One region of the Streptomyces sp. V1I1 genome, then DNA from elsewhere that is predicted to be linked to it. Evidence: riboswitches for the same ligand, from Rfam matches in the RefSeq annotation. Region 1 holds a riboswitch; the other holds the start of a gene.

Evidence for each region. A riboswitch is a leader RNA that binds a small molecule or an ion and turns the genes downstream of it on or off. The one in region 1 is predicted to bind thiamine pyrophosphate.
Region 2: linked by a shared signal. The riboswitch ahead of QFZ67_RS10515 (thiamine ABC transporter substrate binding subunit) and the one ahead of thiO (glycine oxidase ThiO) in region 1 are both predicted to bind thiamine pyrophosphate.

The regions. Positions count from the first base shown of each region.
Region 1 is NZ_JAUSZH010000001.1:6,208,445-6,215,470, reverse strand. Features, by position in the region: gene thiE (thiamine phosphate synthase) at 1-564, opposite strand, end outside; gene QFZ67_RS29105 (Rv2175c family DNA-binding protein) at 654-1,019, opposite strand; gene QFZ67_RS29100 (NAD(P)/FAD-dependent oxidoreductase) at 1,081-2,262, opposite strand; gene QFZ67_RS29095 (hypothetical protein) at 2,348-2,689, opposite strand; TPP riboswitch at 2,741-2,853, shown strand; partial or broken gene thiO (glycine oxidase ThiO) at 2,851-4,009, shown strand; gene thiS (sulfur carrier protein ThiS) at 4,006-4,215, shown strand; gene QFZ67_RS29080 (thiazole synthase) at 4,221-5,015, shown strand; gene pknB (Stk1 family PASTA domain-containing Ser/Thr kinase) at 5,281-7,026, shown strand, end outside.
Region 2 is NZ_JAUSZH010000001.1:2,203,852-2,210,877, reverse strand. Features, by position in the region: gene QFZ67_RS10525 (phosphatidate cytidylyltransferase) at 1-525, shown strand, start outside; gene rlmN (23S rRNA (adenine(2503)-C(2))-methyltransferase RlmN) at 613-1,719, shown strand; TPP riboswitch at 1,739-1,863, shown strand; gene QFZ67_RS10515 (thiamine ABC transporter substrate binding subunit) at 1,931-3,022, shown strand; gene QFZ67_RS10510 (iron ABC transporter permease) at 3,061-4,677, shown strand; gene QFZ67_RS10505 (ABC transporter ATP-binding protein) at 4,677-5,708, shown strand; gene QFZ67_RS10500 (hypothetical protein) at 5,766-6,686, opposite strand; gene QFZ67_RS10495 (LOG family protein) at 6,770-7,026, opposite strand, start outside.

The DNA of each region.
Region 1 (7,026 bases):
GATCCTGCGCGCGCCCGCGTCCAGCACCTCGTCGAGGTTGCCCGCGTCGATCCCGCCGATCGCGAACCACGGCCGGTCGGTCTCAAGCCCCGCCGCATACCGCACGAGGCCGAGTCCGGGGGCGTAGCGCCCGGGCTTGGTCGGGGTGGGCCAGCAGGGGCCGGTACAGAAGTAGTCCACGCCGGGCTCGGCGACGGCCGCGTCGACCTCGGACTCGGCGTGCGTGGAGCGGCCTATGAGCACCTCGTCGCCGAGGATCGCGCGGGCGGCCGGGACCGGCAGATCGCCCTGCCCCAGATGCAGCACGTCGGAGCCGATGGCATGGCCCACGTCCGCGCGGTCGTTCACGGCGAGCAGCTTGCCGTGCCTGCGGCAGGCGTCGGCGAAGACCTGGAGGTGCTCCAGCTCCTCGGCGGCCTCCATGCCCTTGTCGCGCAGCTGCACGATGTCGACCCCCGAGGAGAGCACGGCGTCGAGGAACCCGGCGAGGTCGCCCTGCTGCCTGCGGGCGTCCGTGCACAGATAGAGCCGGGCGTCGGACAGCAGCGCACGAGCCGTGGACATGAGTGTTCCCCCCGGGGTGGGTCGGCGGTGTGCGGGCAGGAACCACTGGCCCCCCTGCCCGCACACCGCGTGGTGTTGTCTTCAGGACATCAGACGGCGAGCGCCTGGGCCCGGCGCTTCACCTCCGTGCCGCGATTCTCGCTGAGCGCCTGCGCGGGCGTGCCCGGCAGGGTCGGGTCGGGGGTGAAGAGCCACTCAAGCATCTCTTCGTCGGTGAAGCCGTCGTCCTTCAGGAGCGTCAGGGTCCCGGCGAGACCCTTGACCACCTTGTTGCCGTCGATGAAGGCGGCAGGCACCTGAAGCGCGCGGTTCTCACCACGGCGCACGGCGATCAGCTGGCCCTCCTTGACCAGCTGCCGTACGCGTGTCACCTCGACATCGAGCATTTCCGCGATGTCGGGAAGGTGGAGCCAGGCGGGGACGAGAGCATCGATCTTTGCGTCAATCTCGGTCACAGGACAAGCGTGCCATCCCGGACTGACAGTCGGTAGCCGGACCCTGGACAGCAGCCCGCATTCAGCCCTGGACAGCCGCCGCCTTCAGAGGGACGGAGGGATCGGCGGCGATGTCCGGATCCAGCCGCGCGCCGGCCAGGATGAGCTTGCGCCCTTGCGCCAGATCGCGGGCCCGGCCGACGGCGAGGAGCGCGACCAGCGTGCCCTCACGCAGCCACAGCACCGACCACGCGGCGTCCGCCGGATTGCCCCGCCACACCGCCGTGTCGGCGGCCGGGTGATGGCCCGCGTACTGCACAAAGCGCCCGAACTGCTCGGACCAGAAGTACGGCACCGGGTCGTAGACCTCCAGCGGCTGCCCCAGTGTGCTCGCGACGATATTGGCGGCGACCGTGCGCGGCCCGTGCAGGGCGTTGTCCCAGTGGTGCACGAGCAGCCGCTCGCCGTAGCGGCCGGACGGGAAGGAGGCGCAGTCCCCGACGGCGTACACATCGGGCAGCGAGGTGCGCAGATGCTCGTCGGCGGTGATTGCTCCGTCCGGGCCCAGCGCGATGCCCGAGCCGGCGAGCCAGCCGGTGGCGGGGCGTGCGCCGATGCCGACGACCACCGCCCCGGCCGGGAGCTGCCGGCCGTCCGCGAGGATCACCGTGCCGGGCTCGACGTCGGCCACGCGCGCGTGGGTCAGAAGCTCGACGCCGTACTCCGCGTACCAGTCGGCCATCGGGGCGGCGACCTCTGCGGGCAGGGCGTACGCGAGGGGGCGGTCGGCGGCCTCGACGACGGTGACCGCGCAGCCCGTCTCGCGGGCGGCTGTCGCGAACTCCGCGCCGATCCAGCCCGCGCCGACGACCACGATGTCATGCTGCCGCGCGAGGACGGGGCGCAGTCGGGCGGCGTCGTCGAGGGTGCGCAGCAGATGGACGCCCGGGACGCCTTCGGCGCCGGGCAGCGTGATCGGCTCCGCGCCGCTGGCAATGACAAGGACGTCGTACGGGACGGGTCCCGCCTCGGTGTCCAGCTCGTGCGCCTGCGGGCGTACGCCGGTCACCTCGCAGCCCAGCCGCAGTTCGATGTCGAGCGCCTCGAAGTCGAGCTCGAAGGCCGACCCCTCCGCCTTGCCGAGCAGGATCGCCTTGGAGAGGGGGGGCCTGTCGTACGGCTGGTGGGGCTCGGCGCCGATCACGGTGACCGGGCCCGGGAAGCCCTGTTCGCGCAGGGCCACGGCGGTCTGCACGCCGGCCATCCCCGCGCCGACGACGACCACGCGCCGCACGCCCTGTGCTGTCTGCTGCTCGCTCACCCGACAACCTTACGCATCTGACACCCCGTCAGGTAACCGGCTGCTCGACAACGCTCGTCCCGCTGCCCTCCTGAGACTCCCACTCCCAGGTCTCCTCCAGGCGGACTCGCCCGTCCTCGAGCTCGACCACCGTCGAGACACAGTGCCCGGAGGCCGTCCGGCCGTCCGTCTTCAGCTGGACGTACCGGAAGTCCAGCCGGTCGCCCTCCCGCGTCCCCACAAGGTGGCCGCGGACCACGTCGCCGCCCTCGTACTCGGCCCAGATCCGGCCGTCCCGCTCGTGGTACGTGAACCGGGTGCGGGTCCCCACCTGGCCCGGAGCCTGGTCGGCGACCGGCGAGAGTACAAGTCCGTCGAGCGACCGTGCCACAGCTGCTGCTCCCTTACTGCGAGTTGAGGGCTGGGGTTAGGGTGGCCACCGTAAGGCACTCGCGGGAGCCCGGACGCACCGGGCTGAGAGGGAGGCTGGACGGCCTCCGACCGTACGAACCTGATCCGGGTCATGCCGGCGAAGGGAGGGGCTGGACGCCCATGTCTCGTACATCAGATGTCCTCGTCGTCGGGGGCGGAATCATCGGCCTGGTCACGGCCTGGCGTGCGGCGCAGCGCGGACTGCGCGTCGCCGTCGTCGATCCGGAGCCGGGCGGCGGGGCCGCACAGGTCGCGGCGGGCATGCTCGCCGCCGTCACCGAACTGCACTACGGCGAGCAGACGCTGCTCGGCCTCAACGTGGAGTCCGCCCGGCGCTATCCGGCGTTCGTCGCCGAGCTCGAGCAGGCGAGCGGGCAGCGTGTCGGCTACCGCGCATGCGGCACGCTGGCCGTCGCGCTCGACGCCGACGACCGCGCGCACCTGCGTGAACTGCACGCCCTGCAGCGCCGGTCCGGCCTGGAGTCGGAGTGGCTGGCCGGGCGCGAATGCCGCCGTCTGGAGCCGATGCTCGCGCCGGGCGTACGCGGGGGCCTGCGGGTCGACGGCGATCACCAGGTCGATCCGCGGCGGCTGGCCGCGGCGCTGGTGACGGCCTGCGAGCGGGCCGGGGTGGTCTTCCACCGCGGCTGGGCGGAGCGTCTCTCGGTGGTTCGGGACCGGGCGGCCGGAGCAGTGCTGAGGGATGCCGGCGAGCTCACCGCGGACCAGGTCGTCCTCGCGGGCGGCTCGCTCAGCGGCAGTCTCGACGGTGTGCCGGCGGATGTGCTGCCTCCCGTACGGCCGGTGAAGGGCCAGGTTCTGCGGCTCACCGTGCCCCCTGCGTACGCACCCTTCCTCTCCCGGACCGTACGGGCCGTGGTACGCGGCAGCCACGTCTATCTGGTGCCGCGCGAGAACGGCGAGCTGGTCGTCGGCGCGACCAGCGAAGAGCTCGGCTGGGACACCACGGTCACCGCCGGCGGGGTGTACGAGCTGCTGCGCGACGCGCACGAGCTGGTGCCCGGCATCACGGAGCTGCCGCTCACCGAGACCCGCGCGGGTCTGCGCCCCGGCTCCCCGGACAACGCCCCGCTGCTGGGCCCGACCGCCCTGTCCGGCCTGCACGTGGCCACCGGCCATCACCGCAACGGGGTGCTCCTCACGCCCGTGACCGGCGATGTGATGGCCGCCGTGCTGGTCACCGGCGAGCTGCCGGACGAGGCCCCGCCCCTTCACTCCTCGCCGCTTCTCCCCCGTGCCCCAGGAGCAGCCCGCATGAACGTCCTGAACGTCTCCGTCAACGGCGAGTCCCGTGCGCTCGCCACCGGAACCACCCTGGACACCCTGGTGGCGAACCTCACCGCGGCCGCTACCGGGGTCGCGGCCGCGGTCAACGAAGCGGTCGTCCCGCGCAGCCAGTGGTCCGGCACCCTCCTTGACGACGGCGACCGCGTCGAAGTCCTCACCGCAGTGCAGGGAGGCTGACCGGCATGGCCGACGACCGTCTCACCATCGGCGGCACCACGTTCAACTCCCGCCTGATCATGGGTACGGGCGGGGCGCCCAGCCTCGACGTACTCGAACGCTCCCTCGTCGCGAGCGGCACCGAACTCACCACCGTCGCGATGCGCCGCCTCGACCCGACCGTCCAGGGCTCCGTGCTGTCCGTCCTGGAGAAGCTGAACATCCGCGTCCTGCCCAATACGGCGGGCTGCTTCACGGCGGGCGAGGCCGTGCTGACCGCACGGCTCGCGCGCGAGGCCCTCGGAACCGACTGGATCAAGCTCGAGGTCGTCGCGGACGAGCGCACCCTGCTGCCCGATCCGATCGAGCTGCTGGAGGCGGCCGAGACGCTGGTCGACGACGGCTTCACGGTCCTGCCGTACACCAATGACGACCCGGTGCTCGCCCGGAGGCTGGAGGACGCGGGCTGCGCGGCGATCATGCCGCTGGGTTCGCCGATCGGCTCCGGTCTCGGCATCCGTAATCCGCACAACTTCCAGCTGATCGTCGAGCACGCGCGCGTGCCGGTCGTGTTGGACGCGGGCGCGGGCACGGCCTCCGACGCGGCCCTGGCGATGGAGCTGGGCTGCGCGGCGGTGATGCTGGCGTCGGCGGTCACCCGCGCGCAGGAGCCGGTGCTGATGGCGGAGGCGATGCGGCACGCGGTGGAGGCGGGGCGCCTGGCGCGTCGGGCGGGGCGTATCCCGCGCCGGCACTTCGCGGAGGCGTCGTCTCCTCACGAGGGCCGCGCGGCCCTCGACCCGGAACGCCCGGCGTTCTGACCGCTGCGCGGAGCCTCACACCACCCCGCCCCTCCCCGTTGCATCGATTTGCGGCTCCGCCGCGTGGGGGCTCCGCCCCGGACCCCGTACGGCCTTCGGCCGTGTCCTCAATCGCCGGACGGGCTGAAATTCAGCCCCTCCGGCGTTTGAGGAGCGGGGGTCCGGGGGCGGAGCCCCCGGCGTAGGCCCGCGCAGCGTTACAGCTCGGCTCCAGTCCCGCACCGAGGCGTCAGCCGTGTCACCGGTGGCTCGTAGAATCACCGTCGTGGATACGACCCTCAAGGACCCCCTCGTCGGGCAGGTGCTCGACGGCCGCTACCGCGTCGACGCGCGCATCGCCGTCGGCGGTATGGCCACGGTCTACCGGGCCGTCGACACCCGACTCGACCGTGTGCTCGCGCTCAAGGTGATGCACCCGGCCCTCGCCACCGACGCCTCCTTCGTGGAGCGCTTCATCCGCGAGGCCAAGTCCGTGGCCCGTCTCGCCCACCCCAATGTGGTGGCGGTCTTCGACCAGGGCGCCGAGGGCGCGTACGTCTATCTGGCCATGGAGTACGTCGCGGGCTGCACGCTGCGCGACGTACTGCGCGAGCGCGGGGCGCTCCAGCCGCGGGCCGCGCTCGACATCCTGGAGCCCGTGCTGGCGGCGCTCGGCGCGGCGCACCGGGCCGGGTTCGTCCACCGGGACATGAAGCCGGAGAACGTGCTGATAGGGGACGACGGCCGGGTCAAGGTCGCCGACTTCGGTCTCGTACGGGCCGTGGGCTCGGTCACCAACACCACCGGCACGGTGCTGGGCACGGTCTCCTACCTCGCCCCCGAGCAGATCGAGTACGGCACAGCCGACACCCGCGCCGATGTGTACGCCTGCGGGGTCGTCCTTTACGAGATGCTGACCGGCGGCAAGCCGCACGCCGGAGACACCCCCGCCCAGGTGCTCTTCCAGCATCTGAACGAGGACATTCCGGCGCCGTCCGCGCTGGTCCCGGGGCTCGCCGTCGAGCTCGACGAGCTGGTCGCGAGCGCCACCGCCCGCAATCCCGAGGTCCGTCCGTACGACGCGGTGGCGCTGCTGGCGCAGGTCCGCGAGGCCCGTGCTCGGCTCAGCGACGAGCAGCTGGACCTGGTGCCGCCGCAGGCGCACACCCAGGACACGGCGGAGGACGGGAGCGAGCGGGTGCGCGAGGCTCCTTCCTCCGAGGCCCCCTCCTCCGACAACGCCACAGACGTGATCCCGCGGGTGCTCGCCCGCAAGGAGCCGGTGGTCAACCACACCACCCGGCTGGCGATGCCGCCTTCCGAGCCGCCGCACCAGCCCCAGCAGTCCCGCCGGTCCATGCCCAGGCGCGGCGTCGTCGCCATACTGGTCGCGGTGTTTCTGGTGCTCGGCGTGGGTGCGGGCGTCTGGTACATCAACTCCGGGCAGTTCACCCGCGTCCCGGCCCTCATCGGCAAGACCGAGAAGGACGCGAGGCAGCAGCTGAACAGCGCCGGGCTCGATGTGAAGAAGGTCCGGTACGACTTCAGCGAGACGGTCAAGCGCGGCACGGTCATCAACAGCGATCCCGCGACCAATGAGCGCATCCGCGGCAACGGCTCGGTGATCATCATCATCTCGCGTGGCCCGGAGATCATCCGGGTCCCCGTCGTCAAGGGCCAGCCGCTCGCCAAGGCGGAGCGCGAGCTGAAGGAGCTCGGTCTGGCGCCGGGAGTGGTCACCAGGGCGTTCAGCGACGAGATCGACCAGGGCTCGGTGATCAGCACGGATCCGGAGGCCGGGACCGGGCGCAGCCCCGATTCCGCGGTCGCCATCGTCGTCAGCAAGGGCTCCCCGATCGACGTACCGGGCGTGACCGGCGAGACCCTGGCGGACGCCACCAGCGCGCTCAAGGACGCCGGGTTCAAGGTCAAGGTCGCCCCCGAGCGGATCAACTCCCCCGAGGAAGCGGGCTCCGTCGCCAAGCAGTCCGCGGCCGAGGGCGCCAAGCTGGCCCGCGGCGACACGATCACG
Region 2 (7,026 bases), 4.0 Mb from region 1:
CGGATGACGGAGCCTCCCGAGGGCTATCTGAAGGACGTCACGGCGGGCGTTTTCGCAGCTTTCTACGTTCCTTTCCTGGCAACTTTCGTCGCGTTGATGCTCGCCGCGGACGACGGCCCGTGGCGGGTGCTCACCTTCCTGGTGCTGACCGTGGTCAGCGACACGGGTGCGTACGCCGTCGGCTGGCGCTTCGGCAAGCACAAGCTCGCGCCGCGCATCAGCCCGGGGAAGACCCGCGAGGGCCTCGGCGGCGCGGTGGCGTTCGCGATGGGCGCGGGTGCGCTGTGCATGCAGTTCCTCATCGACGACGGCACCTGGTGGCAGGGTCTGCTGCTGGGCTTCGCGGTCGCGGTCAGCGCCACGCTCGGCGATCTGGGCGAGTCGATGATCAAGAGGGACCTGGGCATCAAGGACATGGGCACGCTGCTGCCCGGTCATGGCGGCATCATGGACCGGCTGGATTCGCTGTTGCCCACGGCTCCGGTGGTGTGGCTGCTGATGGTGATCTTCGTCGGGTCCGGCTGACCCATTTGACCTGCGCTTTTATACGTGAGGGGCTCGTTGTCCACAGGCGGCGGGCCTTCTTCGTATCTCTGCGACACTGGTACCACCATGCCCAAGCCCGGAGAACTCACTTTCGTCGCGCCCCGCGGAGCCAAGAAGCCCCCGCGGCACCTCGCCGACCTCACGCCCGCCGAGCGCAAGGACGCCGTCGCCGCGATCGGCGAGAAGCCGTTCCGCGCCAAGCAACTCTCGCAGCACTACTTCGCGCGGTACGCTCACGACCCCACCCAGTGGACCGACATCCCCGCCGCCGCGCGAGAGAAGCTCGCGTCCGAGCTGCTGCCCGATCTGATGTCGGTCGTCCGGCACATCTCGTGCGACGACGACACCACCCGCAAGACGCTGTGGCGGCTGCACGACGGCACGCTCGTCGAATCCGTCCTGATGCGCTACCCGGACCGGGTGACGATGTGCATCTCGTCCCAGGCCGGCTGCGGGATGAACTGTCCCTTCTGTGCCACCGGGCAGGCCGGGCTCGACCGCAATCTGTCGACCGCCGAGATCGTGCACCAGATCGTCGACGGCATGCGCGCCCTGCGTGACGGCGAGGTTCCGGGAGGGCCCGCGCGGCTGTCCAACATCGTCTTCATGGGTATGGGCGAGCCGCTCGCCAACTACAAGCGGGTCGTCGGCTCCATCCGCCGCCTCACCGACCCCGAGCCGGACGGGCTCGGGCTCTCGCAGCGCGGCATCACCGTGTCGACCGTCGGCCTGGTTCCCGCGATGCTGCGCTTCGCCGACGAGGGCTTCAAGTGCCGTCTGGCCGTCTCGCTGCACGCGCCGGACGACGAGCTGCGCGACACCCTGGTCCCGGTCAACACCCGCTGGAAGGTACGGGAGGTGCTGGACGCCGCCTGGGAGTACGCGGAGAAGTCCGGCCGCCGCATCTCCATCGAGTACGCACTGATCAGGGACATCAACGACCAGGCATGGCGGGGCGATCTGCTGGGCCGCCTCCTCAAGGGCAAGCGGGTCCATGTGAACCTGATCCCGCTCAACCCGACACCGGGATCGAAGTGGACGGCCTCCCGCCCGGAGGACGAGAAGGCGTTCGTGGAGGCCATCGCGGCCCATGGCGTGCCCGTCACCGTCCGCGACACCCGTGGCCAGGAGATCGACGGAGCGTGCGGACAGCTCGCGGCCTCCGAGCGGTAATCTTGGCTCGGACATTTACATATTCCGACAGGGGAGCGCCACAGCGCTGAGAGTGCGACCACCGCTATGAACAAGCACAGCGGTCGCAGACCCTCTGAACCTTGCCCAGGTCATTCTGGGTAGGAAGTTCGGTCACCACTCAAGCTGTTGCGCCCTGCTCACATTGTGAGCAGGGCCGCGTCTCTTCCTGGTCACTCCAGGAGGAATTTCAGTGAGCACCACCAAGAAGTTGACGGTTACCGCCGTCGCCGCCGCTCTCGGCATCTCGACCCTCGCGGCCTGCGGCGGGGAGTCCGAGGACTCCTCCACCGGCGGCTCGAAGTCCAAGACCGTGACGCTCGTCAGCCATGACTCCTTCGCCGCCTCCCCGGCCGTGCTGAAGGAGTTCACCCAGGAGACCGGCTACACGGTCAAGGTGCTCAAAAGCGGTGACGCGGGCGCGGCCCTCAACAAGGAGATCCTCACCAAGGGCTCCCCGCAGGGCGATGTCTTCTTCGGCGTCGACAACACCCTGCTTTCGCGGGCGCTCGACAACGACCTGTTCACGCCGTACGCCGCCAAGGGCCTCGGCCAGGTGTCCGACGAGGCGCAGCTCGACAAGGACAAGCACCGTGTCACGCCCGTCGACACCGGCGACATCTGCGTCAACTACGACAAGAAGTACTTCGCCGACAAGAAGCTCGCGCCCCCGCAGTCCTTCGACGACCTGATCAAGCCCGAGTACAAGAACCTCCTCGTCACCGAGAATGTCGCGACCTCGTCGCCCGGTCTCGGCTTCCTCCTCGGCAGCGTCGGCAGGTACGGCGACGAAGGCTGGCAGGACTACTGGAAGAAGCTGAAGGCCAACGGCGTCAAGGTCGTCGACGGCTGGGAGCAGGCGTACAACGAGGAGTTCTCCGGTTCGGCCGGTGGTAAGAAGGCCAAGGCGGACCGGCCGCTGGTCGTCTCGTACGCCTCCAGCCCGCCCGCGGAGGTGCTCTTCGCCAAGCCGCAGCCGACCGAGGCGCCCACCGGCGTCGCGACCGGAACCTGCTTCCGTCAGACGGAGTTCGCGGGTCTTCTCGACGGCGCGAAGAACGAGGCGGGCGGCAAGGCCCTGCTGGACTTCCTGGTCTCCAAGAAGTTCCAGGAGGACATGCCGCTCAACATGTTCGTGAACCCGGTGGTCAAGGACGCGAAGCTGCCCGAGCTGTTCACCAAGTTCGGCGCGGTCGTCGACAAGCCGGAGACCGTCGCACCTGACAAGATCGCCAAGAACCGTGAGCAGTGGGTCCAGTCGTGGTCCTCGCTCGTGCTGAAGTAAGCAGGTCCGTCCGCGGGAATGCGGCGCGGCTCGGGCTGATGGCCGGGCCCGTCGCGTTCTTCGCGGTCTTCTTCGCCTATCCCGTCGTCGCGATCGTCGGCCGCGGTCTGGAGATCGACGGGGTATGGCAGTTCGGGCGGATCGGCGAGGTGCTGGGCCGCTCCGACATTCAGCAGGTGCTGTGGTTCACCGTCTGGCAGGCGCTCGCCTCCACAACGCTCACCCTGCTGATCGCGTTGCCCGGTGCGTACGTCTTCGCCCGCCTCGACTTTCCCGGGAAGCGGCTGCTGCGGGCGGTGGTCACCGTTCCGTTCGTGCTGCCGACCGTCGTCGTAGGGACGGCGTTCCTGGCGCTGCTGGGTCGCGGCGGACTGCTCGACGAGCTGTGGGGCGTCAGATTCGACACGACCGTCTGGGCGATCCTGCTCGCCCATGTCTTCTTCAACTACGCGGTGGTCGTACGGACCGTGGGCGGCCTGTGGTCGCAACTCGACCCGCGTCAGGAGGAGGCCGCGCGAGTCCTGGGCGCCGGGCGGTTCGCGGCCTGGCGGCGGGTGACGCTGCCCGCGCTCGCGCCCGCCGTGGCAGCGGCCGCCCTGATGGTCTTTCTGTTCACCTTCACCTCCTTCGGCGTCGTACTGATCCTCGGCGGGCCGGCCTTCTCCACACTTGAGGTGGAGATCTACCGTCAGACGGCTCAACTGCTGGATCTGCCCACGGCGGCGGTGCTCACGCTGCTGCAGTTCGCCGCGGTCGGCGCGATCCTCGCCGTGCACGCGCGGACGGTACGGCGGCGGGAGACCGCGCTGAAGCTGGTGGACCCGGCGCAGACCGCGCGCCGACCGCGTGGCGCGGGACAGTGGGCGCTGCTCGGCGCGGTGCTCGCCACGATCCTGCTGCTGGTCCTGGCCCCGCTCGGCGTCCTGGTCGAGCGCTCCTTCGACGGTCCCGGAGGCTATGGCTTCGGCTACTACCGGGCGCTCGCCTCCAGCGATGCGAGCGGTGGGGCGTTCCTCGTGCCGCCCATCGACGCCGTGTGGAACTCCTTGAGTTACGCATTGGTCGCGACCGCCATCGCGCTCGCCGTCGGCGGTCTCGCCGCGGCCGCGCTCACCCGGAAGGCCGGCCGGCTGGTGCGCGGCTTCGACGCGCTGCTGATGCTGCCGCTCGGCGTCTCCGCGGTGACCGTCGGCTTCGGGTTCCTCATCACCCTCGACAAGCCGCCGCTCGATCTGCGCGGGTCGTGGATTCTGGTGCCCCTCGCCCAAGCGCTGGTCGGCGTGCCCTTCGTCGTACGCATCATGCTGCCGGTACTGCGAGCGGTGGACGAACGACTGCGCGAGGCCGCGGCGGTGCTCGGCGCGTCCCCGCTGCGTGTGTGGCGGGAGGTGGATCTGCCGTTGGTGCGGCGGGCGCTGCTGATCGCCGCGGGGTTCGCATTCGCCGTGTCGCTCGGCGAGTTCGGGGCGACCGTCTTCATCGCCAGGCCCGACAACCCGACGCTGCCGGTGGCCGTGGCGCGCCTTCTCGGCCGGCCCGGTGAGCTCAACTACGGGCAGGCGATGGCGCTGAGCACGATCTTGATGGTGGTGTGCGCGGCGGCGCTACTGCTCCTCGAACGCATCCGTACCGACAAGACCTCCGGAGAGTTCTGATGGCGTTGCTGCGGCTTGAGGGCGTGACCGTGCGGTTCGGGGCGCGGACGGCGCTCGACTCGGTGGATCTGGAGGTCGCCGAGCACGAGATCGTCTGCGTGCTGGGGCCGAGCGGCAGCGGTAAGTCAACGCTGCTGCGGATCGTCGCCGGGCTGCAGACCGCCGACGCCGGGCGGGTGCTGCTGTCCGGCGCGGACCAGGCCGGGGTGCCGGTGCACCGGCGCGGTGTGGGCCTGATGTTCCAGGACCACCAGCTCTTCCCGCAGCGCGACGTTGGCGGCAACGTCGCCTTCGGGCTGCGGATGCACGGCAGCGGCCGGGCCGAACAGGCCCGCCGCGTCGACGAGTTGCTGGAGCTCGTCGGGCTGCCTGCCGCGCAGCGCCGGGCCGTTGCCTCGCTGTCCGGCGGGGAGCAGCAGCGGGTGGCGCTGGCCCGCGCGCTCGCGCCGGAGCCCCGGCTGCTGATGCTGGACGAGCCGCTCGGCCAGCTGGACCGCGGGCTGCGGGAGCGTCTCGTCGTCGAACTGCGCGGGCTTTTCGGGCGGTTGGGCACCACCGTGCTCGCCGTCACCCACGACCAGGGCGAGGCCTTCGCGCTCGCCGATCGCGTCGTCGTCATGCGGGACGGACGGATCGCCCAGGCGGGAACGCCGCTGGAGGTCTGGGAGCGGCCCGCGTCCGAGTTCGTGGCCCGCTTCCTCGGCTTCGACAATGTGGTGGCGGCGACGGTGAGCGGTGCCGCCGCAGACACGGTGTGGGGCAAGATCCCGGTGCCGGGGGGTTCGCCGCAGGGCGAGTGCAAGGTGCTGGTCCGGCCCGCCGGGGTGCGGCTGGCCGACGCCTCGGAGGGGCTGCCCTGCACGGTCGAGGGGCGTACGTTCCGGGGCAACCACGTCGCCGTACAGCTGCGGCCCTGTGACGGGCCGCCGCTGGAGGCGGAGTGCTCGCTGCGGGACGCGCCGGAGGAAGGGGCCGAGGTGGGGGTCGTCTTCGCCGCGGCCGATGTGGTGGTGCTGGACCCGGCAGGGTGAGCTACTTGCTGCTCGCTGCGGGAAGTGTCGATCACCCGCCGGGTGATGGACGGGCGGCTAGGGGACGGAGACCAGCTCATCGGGGTGCGAGTCCGCCGGCTGCGGCTCCGTGCCATGGGCCTCGGGCGCGCCGAACCAGGCCACCGCGACCGCTCCCGCCACCGCCAGTACGAAGCCGAGAATCGCCATCCAGGCGAAGCCGGGGCGGGACGAGTCGCCCAGCCACAGCACGCCGATCATGCCCGGCAGCACGGTCTCGCCCACGACCAGCGCCGCCGTCGCGCCGTTCACCGAGCCGATCTGCAGGGCGACGGTGTGCAGATACATGCCGCCGATCCCGGCCACCAGGATCGCGTACAGCGCCGGGTCTGAGAGCAGGGCGCCCAGGTCGAAGGGGTCGATGCCGTTCAGGACGCGTACGCCGACGCCCAGCGCGCCGAAGCCGAGGCCGGACAGCAGACCCGCCAGGATCGCGGCGCGCGCGCCGAGGAGGCGTACGACGACGGTGCCGCCGACCATCAGCAGCAGCGAGATCGCCAGCAGCCACCAGTGGGTCGCGATCGGGGTGTGGCCGCTGCCCTCCGGGCCCGCGGCCGTGGCCAGCAGCACCAGGGCCGAGCAGACGACGGCGATCGAGGTCCACTCGGCGCGGTTCAGCTTGATGCCCAGCAGCTTCACGCTCAGCACCGCCGTGATCACCAGATTCGCGCTGATCACGGTCTGCGAGAGGAACAGCGGGAGCAGGCGGGCGGCCAGTGCGCCCAGGCCGAAGCCGACGAAGTCCAGGATCGTGCCGACGATGAACTCCCAGGTCATCGCGGCCTGCGCGGTGGAGGACAGGCTCGGCCCGCCGTGCTGGGTGACACCCGACGCGGCCGCCTCGCGGCGGGCGGCCTTGCGGGATCCCACGGCTTGCAGCACCGACCCCGTGCCGTAACAGATCGAGGCCGCGACAGCGGTCAGTAGGCCGATCAGCACCAGAGGCTCCGTTCACGTGGGGTCAGTCCAACTGCCAGACGTGAGTTTGGGGCCGGAAGTTGCTTCTGCTTTCGTGCCGCTCGTTAACCGAGGCCGGTGAGGCGGCGCAGCGCGTCGGGCGCCTCGTCGACCGAGTCGACGAGCGCGATACGGGACTCCATCGAGCGGCCCGCCGCAAGGGACTGGAGCAGCGGCCAGGTGGGGAGCCGCTCCGTCCAGTGCGTGCGGTTGACGAGGACCATGGGGGTCGGCTCGCCGCGGGACTCGTAGTAGTTCGGGGTCGCGCTGTCGAAAATCTCCTGGACCGTGCCGGCGGCGCCGGGCAGGAAGATCACACCGG